4 regions of the Paenibacillus sonchi genome follow, and region 3 is predicted to be linked to each of the others. Evidence: riboswitches for the same ligand, from Rfam matches in the RefSeq annotation. Region 3 holds a riboswitch; each other region holds the start of a gene.
The links. A riboswitch is a leader RNA that binds a small molecule or an ion and turns the genes downstream of it on or off. The one in region 3 is predicted to bind cyclic di-AMP.

Region 1: linked by a shared signal. The riboswitch ahead of JI735_RS25675 (APC family permease) and the one ahead of JI735_RS22175 (alpha/beta fold hydrolase) in region 3 are both predicted to bind cyclic di-AMP.
Region 2: linked by a shared signal. The riboswitch ahead of JI735_RS03695 (C40 family peptidase) and the one ahead of JI735_RS22175 (alpha/beta fold hydrolase) in region 3 are both predicted to bind cyclic di-AMP.
Region 4: linked by a shared signal. The riboswitch ahead of JI735_RS09150 (C40 family peptidase) and the one ahead of JI735_RS22175 (alpha/beta fold hydrolase) in region 3 are both predicted to bind cyclic di-AMP.

Annotation. Positions count from the first base shown of each region.
Region 1 covers NZ_CP068595.1:5,752,113-5,759,368, reverse strand. The annotation lists gene JI735_RS25690 (ATP-binding protein) at 1-460, shown strand, start outside; gene JI735_RS36335 (hypothetical protein) at 481-726, opposite strand; gene JI735_RS25685 (DsbA family protein) at 772-1,272, shown strand; gene JI735_RS25680 (disulfide oxidoreductase) at 1,272-1,709, shown strand; cyclic di-AMP (ydaO/yuaA leader) riboswitch at 1,898-2,056, shown strand; gene JI735_RS25675 (APC family permease) at 2,183-4,000, shown strand; gene JI735_RS25670 (iron-hydroxamate ABC transporter substrate-binding protein) at 4,214-5,251, shown strand; gene JI735_RS25665 (FecCD family ABC transporter permease) at 5,442-6,500, shown strand; gene JI735_RS25660 (FecCD family ABC transporter permease) at 6,497-7,256, shown strand, end outside.
Region 2 covers NZ_CP068595.1:812,926-820,181, forward strand. The annotation lists partial or broken gene JI735_RS03685 (iron ABC transporter permease) at 1-991, opposite strand, end outside; gene JI735_RS03690 (ABC transporter substrate-binding protein) at 1,000-2,037, opposite strand; gene JI735_RS03695 (C40 family peptidase) at 2,259-2,729, opposite strand; cyclic di-AMP (ydaO/yuaA leader) riboswitch at 2,734-2,866, opposite strand; gene JI735_RS36810 (sugar O-acetyltransferase) at 3,306-3,902, opposite strand; gene JI735_RS03705 (DUF1349 domain-containing protein) at 3,934-4,539, opposite strand; gene JI735_RS03710 (TrmH family RNA methyltransferase) at 4,781-5,578, opposite strand; gene JI735_RS03715 (potassium channel family protein) at 5,608-6,297, opposite strand; gene JI735_RS03720 (small acid-soluble spore protein SspI) at 6,455-6,691, shown strand; gene JI735_RS03725 (peptide chain release factor 3) at 6,804-7,256, opposite strand, start outside.
Region 3 covers NZ_CP068595.1:4,992,006-4,999,261, reverse strand. The annotation lists partial or broken gene JI735_RS22180 (KamA family radical SAM protein) at 186-843, shown strand; gene JI735_RS22175 (alpha/beta fold hydrolase) at 862-1,686, opposite strand; cyclic di-AMP (ydaO/yuaA leader) riboswitch at 1,694-1,851, opposite strand; gene mnhG (monovalent cation/H(+) antiporter subunit G) at 1,869-2,246, opposite strand; gene JI735_RS22165 (Na(+)/H(+) antiporter subunit F1) at 2,230-2,523, opposite strand; gene JI735_RS22160 (Na+/H+ antiporter subunit E) at 2,520-2,999, opposite strand; gene JI735_RS22155 (Na+/H+ antiporter subunit D) at 3,006-4,481, opposite strand; partial or broken gene JI735_RS22150 (Na(+)/H(+) antiporter subunit C) at 4,478-4,801, opposite strand; partial or broken gene JI735_RS22145 (Na+/H+ antiporter subunit A) at 4,826-7,256, opposite strand, start outside.
Region 4 covers NZ_CP068595.1:1,970,212-1,977,467, forward strand. The annotation lists gene rluF (23S rRNA pseudouridine(2604) synthase RluF) at 1-146, shown strand, start outside; gene motB (flagellar motor protein MotB) at 244-1,056, opposite strand; gene motA (flagellar motor stator protein MotA) at 1,040-1,840, opposite strand; gene JI735_RS09130 (hypothetical protein) at 2,042-2,335, shown strand; gene JI735_RS09135 (4a-hydroxytetrahydrobiopterin dehydratase) at 2,567-2,854, shown strand; gene JI735_RS09140 (c-type cytochrome) at 2,985-3,341, opposite strand; gene JI735_RS09145 (GNAT family N-acetyltransferase) at 3,437-3,922, opposite strand; gene JI735_RS09150 (C40 family peptidase) at 4,184-4,675, opposite strand; cyclic di-AMP (ydaO/yuaA leader) riboswitch at 4,681-4,823, opposite strand; gene JI735_RS09155 (C40 family peptidase) at 5,209-5,637, opposite strand; cyclic di-AMP (ydaO/yuaA leader) riboswitch at 5,695-5,832, opposite strand; gene JI735_RS09160 (hypothetical protein) at 6,049-6,516, opposite strand; gene JI735_RS09165 (hypothetical protein) at 6,492-6,878, opposite strand; partial or broken gene JI735_RS09170 (M1 family metallopeptidase) at 6,890-7,256, opposite strand, start outside.

The sequences.
Region 1 (7,256 bases), 760 kb from region 3:
CAGTGCGCGAATCCGCCAGATCCTGGTAAATCTGATTGGCAATGCAGTCAAGTTTACCCACGAGGGGGGCATAACAGTTACAATTGAGCCCTACAGCAAAGAGGGGACTTCCCTGGGACTGCTGTTCAGAGTCAGTGACACAGGAATCGGGATTGCGCCGGACAAGCTGGAGCTGTTGTTCCAGCCCTTCTCACAGGTGGATGCCTCCCATAACCGGAAGTACCAAGGGACTGGTTTGGGGCTGGCGATCTGCAAAAAGCTTGTTGAGCTAATGGATGGCAGCATCTGGACGGAAAAGGCCAGGGAAGGCGGGACGGACTTCTTTTTAAGATCCCGCTGCAGCTTATGGATACCTTCCCGCGGGAAGCGTATTCCAATGAACAGGGAGTCCGGGAGAAGCGGGAAAAGTCGGAAGTGGGTTGAACGGAGGTTTGCCAAGCGGAGAGTTTTAATTATATAATTTTAAAGAATATGATATCCTCACAACAGTCCTTCCAGGACAGAAAGGAACTCTCTTTTGGGCAAATCTAAAACAAACAATGGCACGGTTTCTGGGTTAAGTAAAGCCGAGAAACGCAGAGCTGAGCTGGAGCAGCAGAAACAGAAAACGAGAATTCTAATTATTAGTACGGTCGCAATCGTAGTGATTATTTTTGCCGGACTCTTCATGCTGGCATCGAAGGATTCCTCTTCAACGGCAGGTTCAGGCAAGGCGGTTGATTTCAATTACAGCGGGTTCCGAAGACTTGGAAAGAGGATGCACCGGTCAAAATTGTCGAGTTCGGTGATTTCAAATGCCCGGCCTGCGCCCAGTTTACAGGTGTCATCAAGCCGCAGATTGTGCAGGAGTATGTGAATCAGGATAAAGCAGCCTTCTACTTCGTAAATATGGCTTTTATCGGCCCGGATTCCGAAACGGCTTCGCTGGCGGCACTATCAGTCTACCATCAGAACAATGACGCTTTCTGGACATACTACGATGCGCTTTACGCCAATCAGGGGGATGAGAATGCAGAGTGGGCCACAGAGGACTTCCTGGTGAGCCTCGCGGAGAAGGAGAAGCTGCCTGTTGATCTGGATCTTTTACGCAAAGATATCCAGGAACGAACTTATGAAAGTGAGCTGCAAAATGATATCAGCATCGCCAAAGATACCGGTGTAACCTCTACGCCTACTGTTTTCATTAATGGACACAAAGTAGATAAGCCTTTCGACATGGAAGCTATTGACGCTCAGATTAAATCCGCTTCCGAAGCTGTGAGTGCCGAATGATGAAGATCGCTGCTTTCTGCAGACGCCACTGTCTCTATTTGGCCTGGTTTGTGTCTGTTATCGCAGTAGCGGGAAGTTTGTACCTGAGTGAGGTATTGAAGTACGAGCCCTGCAAGTTATGCTGGTTCCAGCGGATCTTTATGTACCCGCAGCTTATTCTGCTGGGCATTGCCACCTACCGGAATGACAAAAAGATCATTCCCTATGTGCTGCCCCTAAGTCTCATTGGCGGCTGCATCTCAATCTATCATTATGCGGAGCAGAAGATACCGGCACTCAGCAAGGTGCTTCCCTGCACGATTGGCGTACCCTGCAACAAGGATTATCTGAATTATTTCGGGTTTATTACGATCCCTTTACTGGCCTTGATTGCCTTTGCGCTAATCGCAATTTTGCTCTGGACCGGACGCAAAGAGGACATCTCTAACCATTCCTGAAATTTTTGACACAATTAGGGTTCAAAACCTTGAAAAAACAAGCGTTGAGAGGATAATCGCAGAGAATGAAAGATCCATATATCCCTCATCGTGGTTTTGCGTAAAATGGATCATTTTTCATTCTTTTTTCATTTTTTTCACCGCTTTACGGAAGGGCCATTGTAGACTATCATTAGACCTTGTGAGAAGTTGAATATGCGCTGAATTTTCCGGATGGAAAAACGGGGGAACCAACATTGGCCTAAGCGCCAACGGGGTGAATCGGGACGGTCCGCAAGGGCTGTAACCGTAGGGCTACCACAGCCCGAATCCGCCAGCTAACCTCGTAAGCAATGGTGGGATAGTGACGATGCGTAAGCATGCGGATCATTTCCGTATGCTTATTTTTGTGCCTGCATTTATGAAAATCCACCTATGAAAACAGCGCACGGTACTACCGTTTCAACCTAAACAAGAGAGGAACTGTTACTACAATGGTAAGCAAGGTAAAACGACTATTGATCGGGCGTCCGATGAAGTCGAACGAACTCGATCATGAAAAGTTATCCAAGGTGAAAGCACTGGCTGTCCTGTCTTCTGATGCGCTCTCGTCTGTAGCCTACGGAACGGAACAAATCCTGATTGTGCTGGTGGCCGCAGGCTTCACAGCTATCTGGTACTCATTGCCAATCGCATTAGCCGTATTGGGCCTGCTGGCTATACTGATTTTATCCTACCGTCAGACCATCTTTGCTTATCCGCAGGGCGGTGGCGCGTATATCGTAGCCAAAAGCAATCTGGGTGTTCCAACCGGACTCCTCGCCGGGGGATCTTTGCTGGTGGATTATATTTTGACCGTTGCGGTTAGTGCATCGGCGGGTACAGATGCGATCACATCCGCTTTTCCAAGTCTCCATAATCATAGCGTACTTATCGCTGTTACCGTGATTTTGCTCTTGACGATAATCAATCTGCGCGGGGTAACAGAATCTGCCTCATTCATTGCTATTCCCGTGTATCTGTTCGTGGCATCGATCTTCGTATTGATCATTGCGGGGGTATTCAAATATGCAACCGGCGGAGCACATGCCAATGTCCCTGAAATCGGGGCTGCGGTGTCGAATGTCAGTTTGTTTTTGCTGCTTAAGGCCTTCAGCTCCGGCTGTTCGGCTCTGACCGGGGTAGAGGCTGTATCGAATGCCATTCCGAACTTCAAGGCACCTGCGGAAAAAAATGCGGCCAAAACCCTGATGATGATGGGGCTTATCCTGGGGATTATGTTTACCGGAATCACGCTGCTGGCTTACTGGTATGGAATTACGCCGGATGAAAAAGCTACAGTCGTATCACAAATCGCCGAATCTACGTTTGGGCGCGGCGGTTTGTACTTTTTCATACAAGGAATCACAGCGGTTATTTTGTTCCTGGCTGCCAATACAGCTTACTCGGCGTTCCCGCTGCTGGCGTTTATGTTTGCCAAAGACAAGTATCTGCCCCATGCATTTATGGTCCGTGGGGACCGCTTGGGCTTCTCGAACGGCATTATCTTTTTGGGCGTATTATCCGCTCTGCTGGTCACGGCTTTTCACGGAAATACGGAAAGCCTGATTCCGTTATATGCGGTGGGCGTTTTCATTCCGTTTACGCTGTCCCAGCTAGGGATGATGGTGCATTGGTACAAAACCAAACCTAAAGCGTGGCAAAATAAATTTGCGGTGAACACGGTGGGGATGCTTACGACTCTGACCATTACCTTAATCTTCATTATCACCAAATTCTCCAGCGTCTGGATGGCCTTTATCTTCCTGCCGGTTGTAATGTTCGTGTTCCACAGGATTCATCACCATTACCTGAATACTGCGGATCAGCTGCGGATATGTCCGGCAACGGATAAACCCTGCATCAAGGGAAGTACAGTGGTCGTACCTGTCGCTGGTGTAACACGCGCGGTGCTGCATTCGATCAGCTATGCCAAGTCCTTAACGGATAATGTGGTGGCTGTGTATGTAGGCTTTGATGAAGAAGAGATCAACAAAATGGAGCAGAAATGGGAGGAATGGAATCCGGGCGTGCGCCTGATTGTCCTCCGTTCCCGTTACCGCAGCATTCTCCGTCCGCTGGTTAAATTCATAGATACAGTAGAGTGGAAGACTGCTTCAACCGATCATATTACTGTACTCATTCCGCAGTTTATCACTAAGCATTGGTGGCAGGCCGTCCTGCACAATCAGACCAGCTTGTTCATCCGTTCATATTTAATGAATCAAAAAGACATCGTCGTTGCAACCGTACCTTATCATTTGCATAAATAGACAGATGGCTGCCAACATGAAGGCTGTTTCCGGATTCCGGGAGCAGTCTTTTTTCATATATAAATGAATCCGTTAGCCAAAACGTGAATAGTTGCAAAAGCAAAATAATTATATTGACATAGAGAATGAGAATCAATATCATTTAATGGGGTAAGGCCAAGGCATCTAAGACCTTTGACCATTTCAGATTGTACATATACAGGAGGGGTATCCATGTATTCGTTTAAATTAAAGAGAGCAGGCCACAGGAAGCTGGCCTCAATCGGGCTTTTGACGCTGACGCTTATTTTGTCCGCCTGCGGCAATAACAACAGCGCAAATTCAACAGGGGGTGCGGCCAATGCACCCGCAGCTTCAGCGGACGCTACAACAGCACCTGCTTCAGAAGCTCCGGCAGCAACAACTGCTCCTGCGGTAGAGAAAACAGTAACTGATGCCATGGGGCACAAGGTAACCGTTCCGGCTAATCCGCAACGCGTGCTGGCTTCATACCTGGAGGATTATCTGGTAACGCTTGGGGTAACTCCGGTAGCACAATGGTCGGTAACCAACGGAGTTCAGGATTATCTGGCAGATGAATTGAAGGATGTTCCAACGATCAGCTTTGATCTTCCCCTTGAGGCTGTAATGGGCTTCGCGCCGGATTTTCATATTGTACAATCGGAATCCAGCGTGCAAAATGGCCTCTATGACCAGTTGAACAAAATCGCACCTACCTATGTGCTGGGCGATGAGATGAGCAAAGACTGGCGCAAGTCTCTGCTCAAGATCGGTGAACTGCTGAACAAGAGCGCTGAAGCTGAGCAGGCGATAGCCGCTTATGATCAAAAAGCTGCCGATGCCAAAGCAAAAATCTCCACTGTAATTGGAGATGATTCTGTTGCGATCTTGTGGCTTATTAAAAAGAACTTCTATATTGTAGACGAAACACGCAGCAGCGGGGCGGTAGTATACGGTGACCTCGGTCTAAAGCTGCCTAATCTTGTTACAGAGATTCCTTCGGCTTCCAGAGCAACCTGGAATCCGATTTCTCTTGAGAAGCTGGCCGAGCTCACTGCAGACCATATCTTCCTGGTTAACAGCGACAAGACTGAAGGTTCAGAAATTTTGAACAGTCCGATTTGGAAGGGCATTCCTGCTGTTAAGGCGGGAAATGTTCATGAATTTGCCTCCAACCACAGCTGGCTGTACAGCGGAGCGATAGCCAATTCCAAAACCATTGACGATGTCTTGAACAGTCTTGTGAAATAAGAAATCCTCATCAACTGGGTGAAACTCCCGGACATGTGGAAGGTGCAGGACGTTGTATCCCCGGATACGCGATCCCTGCACCTTTTTTAGAGAATTGAATGCTTGTGCATCATTCACAGATTTGCGATAATGAGAATGATAGTTGTTATCATTTAGATTATCAGTAATTATCCTGGTAAGGGGACGGCTTATGGTCACATCCACACACTCACAATCCCGCACTCATCCGGAAGGGGAAAAACAGCTGAAATCCCGCCCTGCTGCAGCAGTAGTTATATTGATTGCAGGACTTGGGGCTATACTGTTCGGTCTGGCGCTTTCCGTTTCGGTAGGTGCGGCGGATATTCGGCTGGCATCCGTATGGGAAGCGGTATTTCGCTTCAATCCCGAACTGCCGCAGCATCAGGTGATCCGGGAACTGAGAATTCCCCGTGCATTGGCCGGAGCGCTGGTCGGAGCTTGCTTTGCAGTCGCAGGAGCGATTATGCAGGGCATGACACGGAATCCGCTGGCGGATTCGGGACTGCTTGGCCTGAATGCAGGCGCAAGCGTTGGACTGGCATTGGCTTTTGCCTTTGCACCTTCAATGTCATTCATATATATCATGCTCTATTGCTTCATTGGAGCTGCAGCGGCTTCTCTTCTCGTCTTCGGGATTGGTTCGCTGTCGCATAGCGGACTGACTCCACTGCGGCTGACACTCGCCGGAGCTGCGGTGAGCGCCTTGCTGCTCGCCATCAGCCAGGGTGTTGCGATTCTGTTCCATCTCTCGCAGGATATCGCTTTTTGGATGGCGGGAGGGATTGGGGGGACAAGCTGGACACAGCTGCGGATCATGTTTCCTTGGGTTGCTGCAGCTCTTATAGGATCACTGATGATATCGCGTTCCATCACACTACTCAGTCTGGGACGTGACGTGGCAGCTGGTCTCGGGCAGAGAACCCGTCTGGTGCAGACTGCCGGAATCCTTATAGTAGTCGTGCTTGCCGGAGCAGCGGTATCCGCAGTGGGGCCAATTGCTTTTATCGGATTAATCATCCCACATGTTACACGATTTCTTGTCGGGGTGGATTACCGCTGGATTATTCCGTGCTCGGCAGTGCTTGGAAGCGTACTGATCATCTTTGCGGACATTGCTGCCAGAATGATCAATGCTCCTTATGAGACGCCGCTGGGTGCATTGATTGCTGTAATCGGGGTGCCGTTCTTTATCTATTTGGCCAGCAAGCGCAAGGGAGGATTGACATGAGCCGCAGCCAGCTGTCCTCCACACCGAAAAAGCGCCGGACCCGTGAAACCGCCATATTATCTCTCCTGGCAGTTCTGATCGTTGCCATGTTCATCATCAGTATGAACACCGGACTTATCCGGCTGTCGCCAACGGAAGTTATACATACTCTGCTGGGAGAAGGCAGCCAGCAACAAAAGCTGATTCTCTTTGACTTCCGTCTGCCGCGGATCGTCATTTCCTTGCTCGTTGGAGCCGGATTTGCGGTAGCAGGCTGTATTCTGCAGAGTCTGTCGCGCAATGCGCTGGCGGAGCCCTCAACCCTTGGCATTAATGCCGGAGCAGGCTTTGCTGTACTTATCTTTATTTCCTTTGTCCCGGCAACAACTGCAGCTCCAATCTTTATGCTGCCGCTGATGGCGCTGGCCGGGGCCGGTCTTACCGCAACGCTGATTTATGTTCTGGCCTTCCGCCGTGAAGACGGTCTGTCACCGACAAGACTGATTCTCATCGGGATTGCCGTTGGCGCAGGCATCTATGCGTTTCAACTGATCTTATCCTTAAGGCTGGACCCGGAAAATTATCAATTTGTTGCCACCTGGCTGGCAGGGAAGATCTGGGGCGGCGACTGGCGGTTTGTTATGGCGCTCCTGCCCTGGATCTTGATCCTGGTGCCGTTTGCCTTCTACAAGGCACGGGTTCTTAATGTCCTTAACCTGGGTGATGAGATCCCTGCGGGACTGGGGCTGCCTGTGGAGAGAGAACGGGTTCTGCTGA
Region 2 (7,256 bases), 3.3 Mb from region 3:
ATCAGCCAAGGCGCTCCAATAATCGCCATCACTGCCCCGACAGGCATTTCCCCCAGATTGCTCCGCACCATACGGGCAAGTGTATCTGCTGCAGTGATAAGCAATGCTCCCCACAGCGCACTCGCGGGAAGGAGCAGACGATGCTTGCGGATCCCGCTAAGCCGGACCAGATGGGGGCCACCAGACCTACGAAGCCAATGGGGCCAACCACACTGACCACAATCGCAGCCATTAGCACCGATATGCCGAGGCCCACCGCCCGGGTTAAGCCTACACGCTGTCCAAGAGAGCGGGCGGTGGACTCATCCAGCTCCAGTGCATCAAACTGCCTGCCTCCGAGCAGAGAAATTCCCAGCAGGACAACAACAAAAGGCCAGGCGTATTGAACACCGCTCCAGTCCAGTTGAATCAAAGAGCCTGAACCCCACAAAAACAGATTTTGTGTTTCAGTCTGGAAAAAAATATGCAGGGCCGAAGTGAACGCTCCAAGCACCATCGATACGATCATGCCGGATAAAGCCAGGCGGACAGGCGTAGCCTTCCGTCCTCCGCCCAGGACATAGGCGGCTAGTGCCGCCAGCAATCCCCCGGCAGCTGCCAGCAGCAAAGGATACTGCTGCTGCATAGCCGGAAAAGCGACCATCCCCAGAACAACCATAAAGTAAGCTCCGGCATTGATCCCCAGTGTATCTGAGGAAGCGAGCGGGTTTTTCGTTATCGTCTGCAATACAGCGCCGGCCGCAGCAAGTGCAGCTCCGGCCAAAATGCCAATCACTGTCCGCGGCATCCGGATATCCCAGAGCAGATTATGCTCCATCACATCCTGACGGTGTAATAGTCCGTTCCATACCGCAGCAGCCGGAATGTTGGCCTCCCCGAAGCAGAGGCTTAGCAGGGATACAACGAAAAGGGCGGCCAGGCCGCCCCCAAATATTCCTATCAGCCGCCAGGTCATCCCGGGTGAGGTTTCTTTGCCCGTGTTGATGTTCATATAGGTGCTCATTTCGTTAAGGTATTTACAACTTCATCAACGAGGACTTTGGAGGAAACCGGACCGCCAAATACCCACGTTGTGCTGGCCAATCCGAAGGTACGTTTTTCTTTTACAAAAGTAAGGCCATTCCAGACGGAATTGTCCTTCAGTTCATTTGAGAAAATATCATCATCCTTTTGGACGATATAGAGCAGATTCGTGTCCTTAACTGCAGGCAAGGCTTCAACGGTGGAGGTGGTGAATCCGTACATCTCGAATTTCTCCGGCTTCCAGTCGTTCTTCAGGCCAATCCGGTCCAGCGTTTGTACGGCCAGCGAGTTATCCGTAAAAAGACGCATGGTCGCTGCATTCTGATAGCTGTATGCCTGTGTCAGCACATAATTCAGGCCTTCCTTGCCTGCTGCAGCCAGCTTCGTCTTCGCATCCGCATAATGTGCATCCAGATCAGCAAGAACCTTGTCCCCCTCAGCTGTTTTGCCGACAGCAGCAGCAATGGTTTTGAAGATATTTTCCATCTCCGCATACTGGTCGCCTTGCCCCTCAGGCGGATACAGGCCCAAAATCAGTGTTGGCGCAATCGCCTTCAATTGATCATAAATCGCTTCATGGTTGTCAGTGTTGGCAATAATCAGATCCGGCTTCAAGGAAGCTATCGTCTCCAGATTCGGCTCGGAGCGGGTTCCCACATCCGTCACGCCTGCATCAAGTGGTGCTTCAGACGTTACATACAGCTTATAGTTTTCGTTGTCTGCATTACCTACCGGCTGCACACCAAGCGCAATAACATCTTCTGTAAAAGTCCACTCCAGAACTACGACCTTTTTCGCGGGCTTGTCCAGCTTTACCTCGCCTTTAGCGTCTTTTAATACAATAGGGCCAGCTGCGGTTGCACTGCCCTCGTTCGTAGCGGCTGCATTTGGAGCGGCTGCATTGTTAGTTGCGCCTCCGTCCGCTGCTGAATGATTTGCGTTGTTAGATCCACAGCCTGCTGCAACCAATACGACGATAATAAGCATCATTAAGCTCAATAACCTTTTGTTCACTCCGGATATCCCCCTATATGTATAACATTTAATTACGTATCGTGATAATCGTTATCATTTCAGTGATAATGATTATCATTCATTAGTTATATTATATGGGATTCCGCTGAAAGTCAAAGTTAAAATTAAAATTAAATAGCCCCGCCTTATATTCAATCTTCTGAATACAAGGCGGGGCAATAATAATAGACACTGTTTAAAGTTTTCTGTCCCAGAGGACTTTATTCACCGGCCATCTGACGATAGCTGGTATCGCTTACTACACGGCGGGCTGTAACATAACGGTCACGGTAATAGGAATCCGAGAGCTTGCTTATTCTTACGCCTTTGCTGCTTGAGGAATGTGCAAACTGGCCATCCCCGATATAAATGCCTGCATGGGAAACCCCGTTACCGAAAGTATTAAAAAAGACCAAATCCCCCAGCCGCAAGTCATCCTTGGACACCTCAGTGCCAGCCTTGGCTTGAGATCCTGTTGTACGCGGCAGATCACCTGCATTGAACTTCTCCATAATATATAAAATGAAGCCTGAACAATCAAAACCGGCTGCCGTCGTTCCTCCCCATACATAAGGAGTTCCCAATACCCCATTCACTTCATTCTCAAGACTGATTTCACTTGCGTATGTATTCGCTGGAATAGCTGTGAATAATAGCGCAGACCCTATCAACGACATAATGAACTTTTTCAGAACCCTTTGCTCCCTTCAATGCCTACGGAGTTAGCTGAGGGTTCGGTTAAAGGTTCCCTATATTCCTTTGCTTTCAAGAATAATTCACCCAAAAGTGGTTCCCCCGTTTTCAAAATGAAATTCGGCAACAATTCATTAATTTTTTGTAACTATTTCTATAGTATTTTATCTAGTATCACTCTGTCAATCCTATTTCCTGTTTTATCGTTTTCATTGTAAAATAATACAAAAATATACCCAGTTTATAGTATAACCTCCGCCAACAGGGAGCAAGTAACCCGTTAAATGAACATGATTTATACTAATTTTATCTCTCCCTCTGTAAGTCTATATTATATTAATAGTATAAAGGTTACATAAATGTTACTCTCCGCTTCCTTGCCGCCAAGCCGCAATATCCGCTCCAGCGACTCGCCCCGCTCTTGCCTGGCCGGTCCGGATGGTGGAAAAAGGCCGAACGAAACGAAGCACCGCAACCCGTTAGCCCGGATTGCGGTGCTTCATTTTTGAAGAGGACACGTTAAAATCACCGGCATGGCACAATTTCAACTTTATTTTCCTAGTGAGATGTTAGACTTATTCGCTTGGTCTTCTCCAGGGATTGTCAGAATATTTGATAGGTCTAATAACTTTGCAAGGAACTCCTGCAGCAATAGTATTTGGCGGAATGTCTTTTGTAACTACACTCCCTGCTCCAATAATACTATTCTCGCCAATGGTCACGCCTTGTGTAATCTTAACATCACCGCCAAGCCATACATTGTCCTGTAAGATTATGGGGGCAGAATAGACCCCTTTATCCGCTCTTTCAAAAGGATCTTCCGCATGATTTGCTGCATATAGTCCCGCTCTAGGACCTATGAACACATTGTTGCCAATTTTCACTTCGTTGCAATCAAGAATGATCATGTCATGGTTAATATATACCTCATTCCCAATCGAAATATTAAAACCGAACTCACACCGGAAATCGGATTCAATATATACATTTTCCCCGACTTCTGCAAACAAGCCTTTTAGAATGGACATATCGTATTCATCATTTGTATTTACTTTGTAATTGTACTTCCTGCAAGTAGATATTGCCTGTGTTCGAAGTGCAGAAATATCTTTTCCGACATCATCATACATTTTCCCGGAATTTATCATTTGTTTGATTTCTGAAATATTCATATGGCCTCCTGATCAAAATAAATTAGCAAACTTATTCACCATCTCTTATGTTCTTTACGGTTTTATTCTCCAGTGAAAAATTAGAGTAGATTCTATCGCCACCTTTTCCAGTCGGAGCTTGCGGGAGAAACCCTACCTTAACGGCCTCTTCGACAGGTAAATTAAAGAATCTTGCCATATAAAACTGAGTACCTGTTAATGAATAATGAAAAGCAAAGGACTGGCCTACCCGTGTAATCTGAAGCCAAACGGAATTACTGTCGATATTATTTCCATTCGCATCGTCTGATAATGAATTTGTTACTACGCTCACAATGGCATGGGTATTGAAATCGGTAAGTTCGAAACACAGTTTTGCCCAAACATTGATGTCTTTCATTACCATGACTGAAGCAGAATCATAAATATCTTTAAAATCATGCTGTACCTTTACGCGCATAACAAAATCACCAGAAACCTCCGTGAAAAAAAACGGAGCGTTTGCGAGAGTGCTCGGGGTGGCCCCTTCTTCTGATACAGCTCCATTGTTGCAGAAAAAATCGCTATGCTCAGGCGCATACAATATCATTGCTTCATTCTCAAACCGGATGCTGCTTGGATTAAGCCAATTAAAGTTTTCAAAATCGGTCTGGCCCATTGGATTTCCCTCCTGTTTTTCCTAAATATGTACACACTATGATGATATCATCAAAGATCATTTAGTGAAGGTAAAAAGTTATCAAATTATTGCAGAATATTCTCATACTGGTGTTTTTCAAGGCGTTAATTTTAAAAAAGCCCTGATACATCAAGGGGTTCTTGATCATCAGGACTGACTATGTTGTGCTAAAACTATGTTCCAAACGGTGACAAGATGAGTTACAACTCACAAAATGGGTTCATTTCCGCTGAATGCCCCGCTGCCGCATCCCCTCAAACAGCAGGATGGTAGCCGCCATAGCGGCGTTGAGCGATTCGGCCCGGCCGGCCATCGGGATGATAATGCTCTTGTCGACGAGGGCCGCCGCCTGCGGAGAGATGCCCTGGCCTTCACTGCCGATCAGCAGCCACTGGCTGCCGTGAAAATCATGGGTGTAGCAGGATTCCACCCCCGTCAGCGAAGTGCTAACCACAAGGGCACCGCGTTCCCGGGCCTGCGGCAGAATGTCGCTTAGTTCCCCCTCAACTACCGGGAGATGGAACATAGAGCCCATCGTGGAACGGAGGGTCTTGGGGTTGTACAGATCGGCGCAGCCTTTGCCGAGGATTACGCCGTCTGCGCCTGCGGCATCCGCGCTGCGGATGATCGTCCCCACGTTGCCGGGGTCCTGGACCCCGTCCAGCACCATAACCCAGCTATCCCGCTTTACGAGGATAGTTTCCAGTCCCTGCTGCCCCTTGCGCACAATGGCAAATACCGGCTGCGGCGTACCCGTGCTGCTGCATTTGGCAATGACCGCCGCCGAAACGCCGATCACCTCCATGCCCTGCACGGACTGAAGCAGCGGCTTCAGCTCCGCAGGCATGCCTTTATCCAGATCATAGGCCAGGCATTCCACATCGGCTTCGGCCAGCAAAGCCTCCTGCACAAGGTGGATCCCTTCGATGATATACTTGCCTGCTTTGTCGCGGTGCTTTTTCTCCTGCAGTCCGGCCCATTCTTTTACCCGTGTATTTTGGGGTGACCTAATTTCCATAAAGTCCTACCTTTCTGTTCCTGCCCTGCCTATTGATACGCCATTTCCAGCTTGGTCAAATTGTCCTTCCGGCCAACGATAACCAGTACATCCCCTTCGGCCAGCCGGTCCTCGGCTCTTGGAGAGATATTCATTTCCTCGCCCCGGCGGATCGCCATGACATTGCAGCCATATTTGGCACGGATATTCAGCTCCTGCAGATTTTTGCCCAGCATCGTTCCGGAGACCTTCATATCCAGAATGCTGTAATCCGGCGACAGCTCGATATAATCAAGAATATTGGGCGAAGCCAGATGATGCGCCACCCGCATGCCCATATCCCGTTCAGGATAGATCACTTTGTCTGCGCCAATTTTGCTGAGCACCTTGCCGTGCAGCTCGCTTTTGGCCTTGACCAGAATCGCCGGTACGCCCAGGTCCTTCAGAATCAGTGTCGTTAGAATGCTGGCTTGAATATCTTCCCCAATCGCCACCACAACCACATCAAAGTTGCGGATACCCAGTGCGCGCAGCGCCTCTTCATCGGTGGAGTCTGCGGATACGGCATGGGTTACAATGCCCGAGATTTCCTGCGTGCGCTGCTCGTCAGCATCGATCGCCAGCACATCGAACCCCATACCGCTGAGTGCCTTGGCGACACTTGAGCCGAAACGCCCCATTCCGATAACGGCGTATTGTTTTTTTGCAGCCATATCTGTACCTCCCGTAGCAATTTGCATCTCACACAGTATAGCATAAGCCCACCCAAACTTGAATTTCCCCTGCACTTTCAGGGCACATTATAACGAGGCAATAGAAGCTGATCTTTAGAATTTAATCTGAGCGGCCAGCAGCCTCTCCGGATGAATAACCACTATAGTGAAGGAGGTATTACTCATGCCGGTTACCATTGATTTGCGCCAGGCGATTATCCATAAGGTGCACGGACAATCCGAAGCCGAACTGCGGGAGATGATTGAAGGCTCGGTGGACGGGCCGGAAGCGGCGCTCCCTGGACTTGGTGCTGTATTCGAAATGATGTGGAAGGATCTGGATCACGCCAAGCAGGATGCGCTGGTCTCGATGCTGCATAGGCATTTAGAAAAAATCACCCCAGGGTCCATTACCTCCTAAGGAAGCGGGACGCATGGAGCTAGAAAACCTCCGCTATCTACGGTGCGGCACCGTAGGGCGGAGGTTTTTTTGCAAAAGCTTATTCGTTATTCGCAGCGGAACATCCGTTCACTTAAGGAGCAGTTTCCAGGAACTTCGCGGTCGGGTTCTTCTCCATCGCGGTACGCATCGCGTATTCGTTCTCGAAGAGCACCACATAGTTGCCTTTCTTGTCCGTAACGAGTGTGGAGTTGATGCGGAACTTGCTCGGGTCCGGCTTGTTCTCATCCACAATCCAGCGTGCGAACTGGTAGCTCATCCGCTGGAGCTGCACATCCACGCCATACTCGCCCTTCATGCGGTATTCGAAGACCTCGAACTGCAGCTGTCCGACTACGCCCAGCAGGATATCGTCGAAGTTGACCGTGCGGAACACCTGAATCATGCCCTCCTCGGTTAGCTGGTCGATCCCCTTCTGGAACTGCTTTGATTTCAGCGCGTTTTTGATGCTGACTTTGGAAAAAATCTCCGGCGAGAACGTCGGCAGCTCGTCGAACTCAATATCCCCGGCCTGGCTCAGCGTATC
Region 3 (7,256 bases):
GTTATTTCACATAACCAGAGACCCTTGTTAAGGGTCTCTTTTTGTGCTTTTCAGACCCTGCTGGCTGCAGTTTGGCTTTTGACACGATTCCCCCTTCTTATCACTAAATAAGACTAGGGAGAGATGTACATGCAAAAGGTAAAGTACATAACGGATATCAGCAAGATTGCTAAGCTGTCAGATCTGAGCATGTCAAGATTATCCGTCTCGGCTCCAAAATCCCCGTCTTCAATCCCATGCGCATTTATGAGGATGAGGATTTCCTGAATATCATTCGGACTTACTCGACTGAAGAACACCGGATCTATGTAATGGCGCATATTAATCATCCCCATGAAATCACAGCCGAAGCCCGCAAAGCATTTCAAGCCCTTCACCATGCCGGTGCCATTGTCGTCAATCAAACCCCTGTCCTGAAAGGAATCAATGATGACCCGGAAGTTCTCGGAGAACTGCTCCGTCTATCCTGGGCCGGAGTCACTCCCTATTATTTCTTCGTTAACCGGCCAGTCGCCGGCAACCGGGAGTTTGTTCTCCCCCTTGAACGTGTCTATCGCATTGTTGAGCAAGCCAAATCACGAACCTCCGGTCTGGGCAAAAGAGTGCGGCTGGCCATGAGCCATTCCTCCGGAAAAATAGAGATTCTGGCGATTGATCAAGGCAAGGCGTATCTCAAGTATCACCAATCCAGAGACGGGGAATACGGCAAGTTCATGATTCTGGACTGTCCGGTGGTTCGATGATTTGCCCGGCAAAGAGGAGCACTGGAACAGACCTGTGCAGGCAACAGGCATGTTTTCGGCTTCCGAGGATCTATTGCTGCAAGCTGCCCTTTCTGACTGATGGCTCAGCAGGGCGGTATCATCCGCCCTCCAGCCCGTCGCCCCGCTGATGAATGGCATGCTGGTCGATCAGGAAATTTAACAGCAGGCGGTTAAAAAGCTGCGGCTGGCACAGATGGCTGGGGTACATGGCATCATCCAGCACCACCAGCTGCGCCGAAGGCAGCATGGAGGCGTTCTTGCTCGCCTGCGCCAGCCTCCACTCATTCTGGCTTCCGGTTACACACAGCACAGGAACCTGCAGCTTGGCCGCATAGGCAAGAATATCAATCTGGCGCAGGGCAATCCGCTGTTTGATCCCTTCGGTTGGCCGTTTATGCAGCAGCTCATTCCGGAGGATATGATAAGCGGGCAGCCATTTGTTATAGGCGATTCTCAGGGAGCGCAGAAGCAGCTCAGGCGGCAAATAATACGATATCCATGAGCATCTCTCGACAATTCCCCATAACCGGTTATTTAACGTGGAATCATGTCCGTTCGAACAGTTGTCCACCAGCACCAGCGCACGTACCAGCTCCGGGTTCTGCACAGCGAATTTCTGGGCCAGCACACCCCCGCCGGAGCTTGCGACGAGAATCACGCTCAGCAGCCTCAGACGGCGGAGCAGCTCCTTCAGATCCTCACACTGGGTATCCAGAATGCGGTGAACCTCGACATCCATTTTTCCGGACAACCCGTTCCCTCTCAGATCCAGAACAATCACTTGAACACGGTCACGAAAATACTCAATTTGCGGCTCAAACAGATGATGCGAGGTCAGGTGATCATGAATAAAAACAACCGGCACCCCTGTACCATAGGTTTCGTAGTAGATAGTAGTTCCATTTAGTTGAATTTGCGGCAATCCATTCGTCTCCTCTCTTCTACGCTTACGGGGTTAGCTGACGGATTCGGGCCTGAAGAGTAGCCCTACTCGAATGTTCGAGATTCACCCCTTGGCATGCCAGTTGCAAAACTGCACACGCGGTGGTTCCCCCGCTTCTTTTACAGAATTCAGCGAAAAAGACAATATTCTTTAGTTTACTATTATTTATACTGTGAATCATTCTCCTTCGTCTCATTCTTTTCCAGCACCGGCTTCAGATCATCCTGCACGCTGCCCTTCCATAATGGCACACCCGAGCGGTAAGCCGACCGGCCATTCAGATGCCCTGCAACCGGAGAAGTGATGAAGACGAATACAATCGCGAGCAGCAGCTTGATGCTGACTATGTCTATATAGAAGTAAAAAAACAGAAAGGCTCCTGTCAGCACACACAATACACCCAGTGTAGCACTTTTGGTGGCGGCATGGGAACGTAAATAGACATCCGGCAGCCGGACCAGTCCAAACGCGCCAAGCCCGCAAAACAATGCGCCCAGCAATACCAGTATCACAATTAGCAGCTCACCGATCAAGCTTATCACCTCCATGCTCCATAACCGTGTCTCTTTCAATATATCTGGCTAATGCCGTAGTCCCGATAAACGTCAGAATTCCGATTACAAGGACAATTTCGAAATAATCCTCTGTCTTCTGCCGCATGCTCAGTACCGCGACCACCGCCAGCAGATTGATGCCGATGGTGTCCAGCGCAGCAATCCGGTCTGAACGGGTTGGGCCTTGAATCAGCCTGTACAGGCAGGCCAGCATGGCCAGTGCCAGGATCGTCAGTGAAATATTAAGAAGTATCGGAATCATTGCCGGGTCACCTCCATAATCGCTTTTTCAAAGGTTCCCTCGATCTGGCGGGAGAGCTGGCCGGCGTCCTCAATATCCATAGCGTGAATATAGAGGGTCCGGCCGCTTCCCGACACCTCCAGCGTTAGCGTCCCCGGTGTCAGACAGATGAGGCATGAGAGCAGGGTGACCTCAAAATCGGATCGAAGTGCGGTTTCATAGGCGAAGATGCCCGGACGAACGGTCAGTCTGGGACGAATAATTTGCCGGATGACCGCAAAGCTGGACCAGACCAGTTCCCGCAGAAACAGTGCCAGCAGCTTCACTATGGACCACACGCGGTTCAAATAAAGCGGCTCAGGAAGGAACTTGTGCAGCACCATCAGAATTCCGCTTCCCAGCAGATAGCCGATTACAAAGCTTGAGCCTGACCCGTCGCCGCTCAGCATCATCCACAGAAACGCAGTCATCAGGTTTAATAAGATTTGAACAGCCATCTTCATCTACTCCTTCAATACAGCTTCAATGTAAAGCCGGGGCGAACCAAGCACTTCCCCCGCCTGTGATACATAGGTATTCACCCGCTCTGCTCCAAGGCCCATCAGGATGACCAGAACGAGGAGTCCGGCAGCCACCGCCGTCCCGCTTTTTAGTTTAACCTTGGGCGGTTCCGTGTCCGGCATATTGCCCCAGAAGGCAAGTCTGAACACCTTGATCAGCGAGTACAGCACGAGCAGGCTAGAACCCAGTCCGATGAGGGATAACGTCAGCATTCCAGCATCCAGTCCTCCCCGGATGATCAGCACTTTACCGGGAAATCCGCTGAATGGGGGGATGCCGGCAAGTGCCAGTGCCAGTGCGAAAAAGCTCCAGCCCAGCAGCGGGTAACGTTTGATCAGCCCTCCCATGTGCTCAAGCCGATCCGTACCCGCAGCGGCAATCATTAACCCTCCGAGAATGAACATAAGGGCCTTGCCCAGCATATCGTGCAATAGATAAAAAACAGCTCCATCCAGTGCATCCGGTGTTCCCGCAGACAATCCGAAGGCGACAAAACCCACACTGACAATGACATTGTAGTTGAGGATGCGCGGGATATCATTGTATGCAACGGCACCCAGTGAGCCGAGAATCATCGTAGCCGCCGCCATCCAGGCGATCCAGCCATTCGTGAAATCAGGATCTTCGGCAAAGATAAGCGTAAAAGTTCTTATAATGGCGTACAGCCCCACTTTGGTAAGCAGCGCCCCGAACAAGGCCCGGACTGCTGCCGGCGGCGCACTGTAGGAGCCGGGGAGCCAGAAGAACAGGAACAGCCCGGCCTTTAGAGCAAAGACGATCAGAAACAGCACAGCGATCACATTAAGAACACCGCCCTGCCCTGCCTCGTGAATACGCTGGGACAGGTGAGCCATATTCAGTGTGCCCACCGCTGCATACAGGTAAGCAACTGCTGCTACAAACAGCGTTGAGGACACAATGTTAATCAGCAGATACTTAGAGGTTTCCCGGAGCTGCAACCTGATTCCACCCAGGGATATCAGCGCGTAGGACGAGATTAGCATCACTTCAAAGAACACGAACAGATTGAAGATGTCTCCGGTCAGAAAAGAACCGTATACGCCCACAAGCAGAAAATGAAAAAAGGTATAGTAATAAAATTTTTCCCGCTCCGCACCGATGCTGGTGAAGGAATACAGCAGAATCCCCAGGCTCACCACCGACGCCGTCAATACCAGCAGTGCTGCAAACATGTCTCCTACAAACACAATGCCATAAGGCGGAGCCCAGCCCCCCATGTGCAAGGTTTGTATGCCCTCATGATGGATGCGCGCGGCCAGTATAACCGACACAACAAGATTCAGAATTCCGCCCAGTGTGCTTATCCACCGCTGCACCAGCACCTGCTCTTTCAGAAACATCAATAGAACAGCCGTACACAGGGGAATCAGAACCGGCATGACCAAGAGATTATTCATTGCTCCTCCTCCCGGACGTTATCCAATTCATCGGTCCCGTGAGCCTGGTACGCACGATAGGCCAGTACGAAGAAGAACGCGGTAACCCCGAAGCTGATCACGATGGACGTCAGAATCAGCGCCTGCGGCAGCGGGTCCACATAGGCATCCGCCTTGCCGCCTAATACTGGTGCTGCCCCTTTTTTTAGTCCGGCCATAGTCAGGAGAAGCAGATGGACGCCATGCGTAAGCAGGGAAGTACCGAGTACAATCCGCAGCAGGGTTTTGGACAAAATCAGATACACGCCGACCGTAAATAAAACACCGACCGCTACAGCCATCATCCATTCCATTTCACTCATCCCCCCTATGGTAAAAATAACGTTCATGGTCACGCCAATGACTGCCAGATATACACCCAGATCGAACAGAACCGCTGTCGCAAGTTCAGTATCGCCAAGCAGCGGCAGATCAAAATGGCCAAAGGAATGGCTCAGGAACGGCGCGCCAAACGCAAAGGAGCCTGCCGCTGTCAGAATCGCGGTCAGCAGCCCCGCCGCCGTGAGGACGCGGTAATTAACCGGGAGAAGTTTGCGGACCGTATCCACTCCCAGTGAAATCGCCATCAGCATCAGACCTGCGGACGTCATTAAAGCGCCGATAAAACCTCCGCCCGGATGATTGTGTCCGGCAAAAAACAAATACAGCGAAAAGGTAAGGATAATGACTACAATCACTTTGGACATCGTCCGCAGAATCACATCATTGCTGCGCAGCGGAAACAGATAGGGTGACGGTTTGTTTTTTTCCGCCGGGGTCAGCGCCCCTGGCTCCATTCTCAGGTGGACCAGCGCATAAATGCCAAGGGATGCAATGCCGAGAACCATGATTTCAAACAGGGTATCGAAGCCCCTGAAATCTACCAGAATGACATTTACTACATTTTTGCCGCCAGCCAGGGAATAGCTTTCTTTAAGGAAAAATTCTGAGATCGGCGCAAAAGGACTGCTGCCCATCGCCGCCAGTGCAATCAGTGTCATCGTCAGACCAACTCCCACAGCTATAATGAGATTCGGCCATTTAAAGGAAGCTTTGTCCTTCTCCCGCTTCAGCTTCGGCAAATATCTGAAGCACAGCAGGAACAGGATCACCGACACCGTCTCCACGATCATCTGCGTCAAGGCAAGGTCTGGCGCACGGAAGATCACAAACAGCAGGGTCACCATGTATCCGACCGTACCTGTGAACAAAATGGCATTTACTCTCGACTTGGCAAAAGGGACGGCAAACGCTGCTGCCAGCATGACCGCAACCACCGCCGCTTCGTACATCGATACCGGAGCGTAGTCCGTCATGCCCAGGGTTATCCCCTGCGCTCCAAGCAGCGTACTCCCCAGGGCAATGATGAAGAACCCGAAAATGTACAGCAGATAATGCCGGTTGCTGCCAGTCATATAGAGGTTGGTGAAGCGGGCTGATCCGCCTTCCAGCGCGCGAATGCTGAGGTTATATATACGGTTAAGCGAATCCCTCCCGCTCCATTCACGCTCCAGGATCCGCAGTCTGCTATAGCCCCTATACAAAAGCGTTCCGGCAGCGATTACGCCAAGGGTCATAAAGATTTCCGGAGTCCAGCCATGCCAGAAATGGATCGGAACATGAAGGTTTTCCTCCGGCGGCAGCAGCCCATATTGAATCGAAGCTACTGCCGGCTCAATTAAGGAAGAGCTTAAGAGGTCCGGGAAAAAGGCGAAGATCACCGCCAGGGAAACTAGCAGCACTGGGGAAAATAATAGCCCCGGCGGCGCTTCATGCGGCACTTTGTCCAGCTTCTCCGGCTGCAGCTTGCCGGTGAACGTCCGGAAGACCAAGATCATGCTGTATACAAAGGTAAATACGCTTGCTATCCAGGCAAGAACCGGAAACAGCAGCAACCAGAACTGTGTACTCCATACATGCAGCTCCCGGATATCAAGCACAGCGGTAAAAAACATCTCTTTGCTCAGGAAGCCACTGAACGGCGGAAGCCCGGCCATGGACAAGGCGCCGATGAGCGCCACGGAAAAGGTAACCGGCATCAGGGACATTAATCCGCCCAGCTTGCGCAGATCCCTCGTATTCGTCTCGTGGTCTACAATGCCAACCACCATAAACAGGGTTCCCTTGAACACCGCATGGTTGATCAGATGAAAGACAGCCGCCGCAGTAGCCATAGCATAGAATAGAGACTCTTCTGTACCTGTAAAGAAGGCCGCCGCCGAGCCCAGTCCCAGCAGGCACATGATCAAGCCCAGCTGGCTAACTGTAGAAAAGGCGAGCATCGCCTTCAGATCAGTTTGCTTAATGGCTTTGAACGAGCCATATAACAGAGTGGCCAGTCCGCACACGGAGACCAGCCAGAACCATTCGGACTGTCCGGCGAAGACGGGCGTCAGCCGTGCCACCAGATACAGCCCCGCCTTGACCATCGTCGCTGAATGGAGATAGGCACTGACCGGAGTCGGCGCCTCCATGGCATCGGGAAGCCAGATATGAAACGGAAATTGTGCGGATTTGGTGAACGCTCCCAGCAGAATCAGCAGCATAGCCGGAATGAACACCGGTTCCAGGGACAGCTCTCCGGCTTGCAGGGTAATCTCCCGGATACTGTAGGTTCCGCTCATCACATACAGCAGGTTGAACCCGGCAAACATCGCCAGTCCGCCAAACACGGTGATCAGCATCGACTTGAGCGCTCCGTAGCGCGATCTCTCCCGGCGGTGCCAGAAGGCAATCAGCAGGAAGGAAGTAATACTG
Region 4 (7,256 bases), 3.0 Mb from region 3:
CTGCTTTTGGCTATGAGGTCCGGCGGCTGCAGCGCATCAGGGTGATGAATATCCACCTGGGTTCCCTGCAGACCGGGGAATGGCGTGAGCTGACTGCCCCGGAGAAGATGGAGCTGGGAGCTATGCTGAACTATCAGCTGCAATAACGGCGTCAACGGACACTATAAGACAAACGGAAAAAAGAGCTGTTCTGAGGGCCGGTTAAGACGCTTCAGAGCAGCTCTTTATTTTTTGTCCAAATCTTTAATTGCTGGGTGTAACTGGCGTAGTTTCGGTTACGTCCTGATATTTGCGAAGGATGGAGACTTCCACACGCCGGTTTTTCGCGCGTCCGGCTGCCGTAGCATTGTCAGCGACCGGATGATATTCCCCATAGCCGATAGGACTGAACTTAACCGGGTCCAGATAGGGGTTCAGCAGCAGGATTTTCATGAATTGCAGCGCACGGGCAACACTGAGATCCCAGTTGGAGGGATACTCGCTATTGGAAATCGGGATGTTGTCTGTGTGGCCCTCTACCAGAACTTCATAATTCGGAAATTGCTGCAGCATGGTGGAGATGGATTTGGCCAGCTGACGGGATTCATCCTTAACTACAGCTTGTCCTGAGGAGAACAAGGCGTTATCGCTGATGGTGATGGTCAGCTGGGATTGATTCAGCTTGGTGCTGAGCAAATCGGTCAGACCGTTGTTCTTAATGTACTGGTCAAACTGTTTCTTCAGCTTCTCGAGCTCCTCCTGTTCCTTCTGGCGGAGCTTGGCGATATCGGCTTTACCGGTATTAGGAGCAACAACACTGTTCATTTTATCTTCTTTGCCCTGATCCAGCTGAGTATTTGTGGGGGCATCAGACCGGTATTCCAGCACTCCAGACCCGCCATTCAGTGCCGAACTGAAGGCCTGCGCCATTTCTTCGAATTTTTTGGCATCTGTTGCACTCATGGCGTACATAACGAGGAACAGAGCAACCAGCAACGTCATTAAGTCAGAATAGGGCAGCAGCCAGGATTCGTCGGCATGCTCTTCGTGCTCCTCATGTCTAGTCTTTTTGCTCACTGGAAGCCCCCTCCTTGTCACCCAGCTTTGCACGTTCCAACGGAGTGAGGAAGACGGACAGCTTCTGGTTGATGGCGATTGTGGACACCCCGGATTGAATAGACAACAGTCCTTCCACCATCATCAGCCTAACCTCAATTTCCCGTTTGGACAGCCGCTTCAGCTTATTCGAAATGGGATGCCAGAGCACGTAACCTGTAAAGATACCGACCAGTGTAGCGATGAAGGCTGCACCGATGGCATGAGCCAGTTTTTCCATGGCACTCATATCCGACAGTGCGGCAATCAGCCCGATAACGGCCCCGAGTACCCCCAGTGTTGGAGCGTACATGCCGGCTTGGGAGAAAATAAGCGCTCCGGCTTTATGTCTATCTTCAGTAGCGTGGATATCTTCCATTAATACATCCCGGACAAATTCCTGATCGTTGCCGTCGATAATCATCCGCATGCCGTTTCGGAGAAAGTTGTCCTCGATTTCATCGACCTTGGATTCCAGGGCAAGCAGACCTTCGCGGCGGGTGATGGAAGCCCACTCCATGAACATGGTAATGAGTTCCGATTTGCTGACCATTTTTTGCTTTACAAAGATTAACTTAAACAGCTTAGGGAGTTTTTTGACTTCCGAGAACGGGAAAGCCATGAATATGGATGCGGCTGTACCCAGGAGGATAATTACATAAGCGGCCGGAGCATTTAAGGCATGCAGTGGAGCACCCTTAAGATACATCCCCCATACTATTGTAACCAGACCAAAAATCAAACCGATTATTGTTGAAATTTCCATTTATGCACCTCGTCCATGAGAATTAAGAAGTGGTCCGACTGTACCGCGTGTATCATCCATGAACAGCGGTGGGGCATCTGCCTGACCAATCACGTATATTCTTATTTATCGACAGCATTCCCTTTTTTGTGAAGTCATTTTTTCGGCTATAATGAGTAGGGTAGGATATTATTCATCTGTGGAGAAAACGGAGTGATTGATGTGGGTGTGAAGCACGGCAGGGATTACAGTGAAATTCTGGGTGAGCTGACGGAAGCGGTAGGAAGAATTTCCGACGGGTATGTATTTTTTGAAATGGAGCCTGATGAGTGGCAGGAACTGCCTCAGGAGTCGAAGCTGGAAGTCTGGGAAGCACTTGCTGAGGATCTGTTCTACGCCCTGGGGAATGAGCCGGTGATCGAAGTGGGCAGCGGTGTTGTGATCTATGACAAGGAGACACACCGGATCAATATTCTGCTTGGCGAAGAGGATCTGGCTTCAGTCCTTCTGGTCTAGGGGACAGGCAGGTGCCGGAGGGCGGTTTGCCCGCAGCCTGCGCCGCGTGGTAAAATTGATGAAGCCGGGTACTATTTGCTGGGATTTGTGAATACATTAAACCAAAAAAACCTCATCCTGGCGCATCCCTTGGACTTCTATAAGCTGAGGGATGTTTTGTTTCAGGCAACAACGCCACTGGTAATAGAGCTGCAAGGCTTTTGCTGTTAATTTAGTAAGGGAGGAAGAACATTGCAATTTACGGAAGAGGAGCTGCGGGAGCAGGTGAGCAAGCTGGAAGGATGGAAGCTGGAGCAGAATACTCTGGTGCGCAAATACATGTTCAATGAATACATGAAGGGGATTGCTTTTGTGGATGAGGTGGCCGCCATATCGGAAGCATTCGAGCATCATCCGCATATTACAGTCGATTATAAAACGGTCTTTCTCCGCTTGTCTGCGGCAGAAGAAGAGGGGCTTACCACGCTGGATATCCGGCAGGCCCATGAATTTAACGAGGCCTTTGAGAAGAACCGTTAACCCAAGCCCGATCGAACCGGTCCGAATGAGAGTTCATCATAACCCTTATATAAAAAATGCCCTGCCATAGGATCAGCATCATCCTTGCAAGGGCATTTTGTGCTTATTCTTCTGTGAAGTGTAAGTGAAGCTACTTCTTCTCTGCAAGCCACATGGCTACATTTGCGATCTCCTCCGGGGCCAGCTTATCCTTGAAGGAAGGCATTTGTCCGCGGCCCTTAGTCACAATGGTGAAGATCTCCCCGGCATCATGCTTGCCGCCTTCCTGCTGCAGGCTGGGTCCTACACCACCCTGGAGCTGATCCCCATGGCAGGTAATGCAATTAGCCTTCACAATGGCCTCAGCACCCGCCGCATCCAGCTGTACTTCCGGCATAGTTGGCTTGTTCTCCTCAGCGACTTCGGCTTTGCCCGGCAAAGTAAACATTAAGACTACCGCAAAGGCACAGGCGGCAAAAAATAAACCGCTCATGATCCATTTCTGCATCTGCATCCGTCCCCTCCATGTAAGCTGCTGTCTACATTATACAAGAAGGTAAAGCGTTATCATAGGGTTTGTAACAAATAATTGGCTGATTTGTGCTATTTATCATAGACCATACAATAAAAAGGCTTATTGCCCGTGGGAGTCCGGCGTTCATAGGTATCTGTAATGGTAAATCCGCTTTTTTGATAAGCGCGTATAGCCCGTTGGTTCCACGTCAGCACCTCCAGATCAATTTCGCGGTCCGGATAACGTTTCAGAGCCTCCTTGACCACAGCATTCATGAACAGATGCCCCATGCCATGTCCGCACAGATCAGGCCGCATCCCGACTCCAAGCCGGACTACGCCTTCCATTGGGAAGAGCTGCGCGAAGCCGCAGAGCGTGCCCTGACCGTTCACCACCGAGACATATTGCTCACTTCGAAGCCGGGGATCACCGAACTCAACGCCCAAAGCCTGCATCTGCTCCCAGGACATCCAGCCGTAAATGTTATACGGAGGCTTATAGACCCATTGGCATATTTCGGCAGCGTGGGCAACATCCATAGGAACACTGTAAAAGGTTGCGGGGGAACTAATCATCAGGTATCGGCCTCCCATCCAAAGTGAAGCGTTATATCTTTAATTATATACATAACCATCCTTTTGGAGCGAATAAACTTTAAGCGGAAGTGAAGCCCCTGACAATTGCGGAATATTATTTTGGAAAATAGCGAAAATTAGGGGTTTTTGTGTTTGGCAGATCATGAGCAGGGTAAATATTTTTTGTAGACAAAAAAAAGCCCCCTCCAGAATTTCGGCAAAAATCCTGGAGAAGAGCCTTTTTGGAATTACAAGTGCTGTTTACTGCACATCGTCGTTGTCTTGGGAGTCGGAAGCTACATTCTGATAAGCATCTGTGCTCATAATTCGTTTGGCGCCAACGTAGCGGTTGACGTAGTAGCTGTCATTCAACGAGCTGACGGTTACACCGCGTTTAGAGGATGCATGTGCGAATTTGCCTTCACCGACATAAATGCCGACATGGGATACGCCGTTGCCGCTTGTATTGAAGAATACGAGATCGCCCGGTCTGATGTTGTCACGCGATATAGCAGTTCCCATTTGGTATTGGGACCCGGACTGGTGAGGAAGGTTGATTCCGATTTTATCAAAAACATACATCGTAAACCCGGAGCAATCAAATCCGTTAGTCGATATTCCGCCGGATACGTATCTTGTTCCGATGGCTTTGTCGATAACCTGATCCATTTTGGAGTCTGCGAAAGCGCTTCCTGCTCCGATAGTAAGGATAATGGAAAAGCTCAGTAAGGCTGATGCCAGCTTCTTCTTCAAAAGTAAATACCCCTTCCAATTGCCTACGAGGTTAGCTTAAGGGTTCGGTTGAAGGTCCCCTATGACCCCTCTGTGAATAGGAGGTCAATTCACCCAAAATCGGTTCCCCCGTTTCCCTAATGATTAAGGAACTCGGCTCGACTGTTGATTAGGATTAGCTTGCGGATCAATACATGACAAAAAGTTTGTAAATTAACTTTGAATAATTACAAAAATGTTACTATCAACTCACTGCAGTAATTGTAACAAAGACAGAAGCTCTTGGCAATCATTTAAAGCATAATAATGCATATTTTTTCCGTTTGACGGGACAAAAATCTATTCTTGAGGGCCCATTTTACGCGCTGCGTAAGCTGTATGGGAGATTTTTTTGGAATATTTAGCAAAAAGGTGTTTCAAAGATCTCCGGAACGTGTAAAAGGGAGAATAAGGAAAAGGAAAAACCCGGAAATGATTACGGCAATAATCAGTCCGGGTTCGTATAAGTTATATTTAGTTGTTAGAGGCAGTAATATTGAAGGGAATAACGTTTATCAATCGTAGGCAACAGCCTGGTACGCTGTAGTGCTCATCACTCGTTTGGCGCCAACGTAGCGGTTGGCCCAGTAGGCTTGGCTCAGTGAAGTTATCGTAACGCCGCGTGAACTGGAGGATTGTGCGAATTTGCCATTCCCGACATAAATGCCGACATGGGAAACTCCCGATCCAAAGGTGTTAAAGAAAACGAGGTCGCCTGAACGCAAGTTATTGCGGGACACAGGGGTGCCGACGCTGAATTGAGCTTTGGAAGTGCGTGGCAGGGTTAGTCCGACATTTTTGAATACGTACCTCGTGAATCCGGAGCAGTCGAAACCGCTGGTGCTGGTGCCCCCGAATTTATAGGTCGTTCCGATTGTTTTGGCGATAACTGTGTCCATTTTGGAGTCGGCGAAAGCGCTGCCAGCTCCTAATGTGAATACCATCACTAATCCAAGTGCTGCTGCGGTGCATTTCTTCTTGAAGTTCTGACTTTTCAAATGATGTACTCCTTCCAAGGCCTGCGAGGTTAGCTTAAGGATTCGGTAGAAGGTCCCCTATGACCCCTCTAAAGCGAGATCAATTCACCCAAGATATGGTTCCCCCGCTTCCCGGTGCAGGGAATTTGGCGTTTTGTGCACCAGAAGAGCGTGTGTAACAAGCTTTAATGCTCAAGTTAAATGTGGTTTACAAGCTGTAACTTAAAGATTACAAATTTGTTACTAGTAGTACAGGCATCATTGTACCAGAGGATTTACAGTTTTGCAAATACTCTTTATCACTTTGTAACTCAAAAAAAGAGTCCCGCTCCCGGTAAGGAGTAGCGACTCTTTTATTATGCCGGTTAAGCGGCTCTATTATTGCGGAAATATTTTACTGCGCCAGAGATGATACTGGGCGGCGATTCCCCACATTTTGAACAGTGTAGTGGGCAGCGGAGAGAACTGGCGGAGCAGAAAGGCCGGCAATCCGGGACTAAGCAGCGCGGTTGCTCCGCAAACAAGCATCATCACCAGCCCGCATGCTCCCAGCACAAGGGAGAGTCCTGCAGATGGAACAATGACCTTCAGGCACACCAGCAGGGATTGGAGTATTCCTGTACCGGCCGTATACCCGAACTGCATGTAGAGCAACAGCTTCCGAATAAAGAAAAGATACACAAGCCATGCCAGGACGTAAGGAACCAGCTTCAGCAGCTGTCTGTAATCCAGAATGCCGCTTAGCAGCAGGTTGTACATTTTGGGAAAAAGCCAGTACAAGGGCAGGGCCGCCAGCACCCATTCTATAAGACTGAACAGCATCACCGGAAGCCCATACAGCCGCATGCCCGGAAAAAGAACATTCCGCGCTCGCCCTTGCGCTCCTGGTGCAGCTCGTGGAGCAGCCCTGCGCGGATGAATGGGGAGACCAGCAATCTTGCTGCGCTCAATACCAGAAGCATCCAGAGCCAATGCTGAACCGCCGGGTCCGAACCCAAAGCGAATTGCCCCTCCACATAGTACAGCAGTCTGCCCAGCCCGCTGCCTCCCGCATGCTGGTCCGGGTAGCGCAGAAGCACGGGAACCACGGCGCTTTTGACAAACTTGTACATGAAATAGCCCCAGAAAAGCCGGTAAATAAATAACAGGATCAATATATATAATTGCTCTTTCATGCTGTGCCAGCCGCAGCTTATCGATCTTTTCACAATCCTTCACCTCACCAGACAAGAGTGCCGAGCAGATTTTCAATCAGGTTGGTCATGCTGAGCGTCCAGCGTGAGAGCGTATCAGGCTCCAGTTCGGCGAGTCTGAAATTGTTCAGATGCTTGCTCTCCAGCAGAACGGAGTGCTCCGGATCAATCTCTGCCGACAGGAGCGGCGCTTTGTAGGACAGCTGAAATGTCGTTTGCTTGCTTTCCCCATTCCAATATCTTTGAACGGTATATCCGTCCGAGAAGGTAAACTTTACCGGCACATCCCCGTGCCGGCTGCCTTTATTGCTTACGGTAACTGAAGATTCATAGCGGGAGTCTTCGTTATCCGCCCCTGCTTTGCTGATAGTATTTGCAATATGATTTATAGCA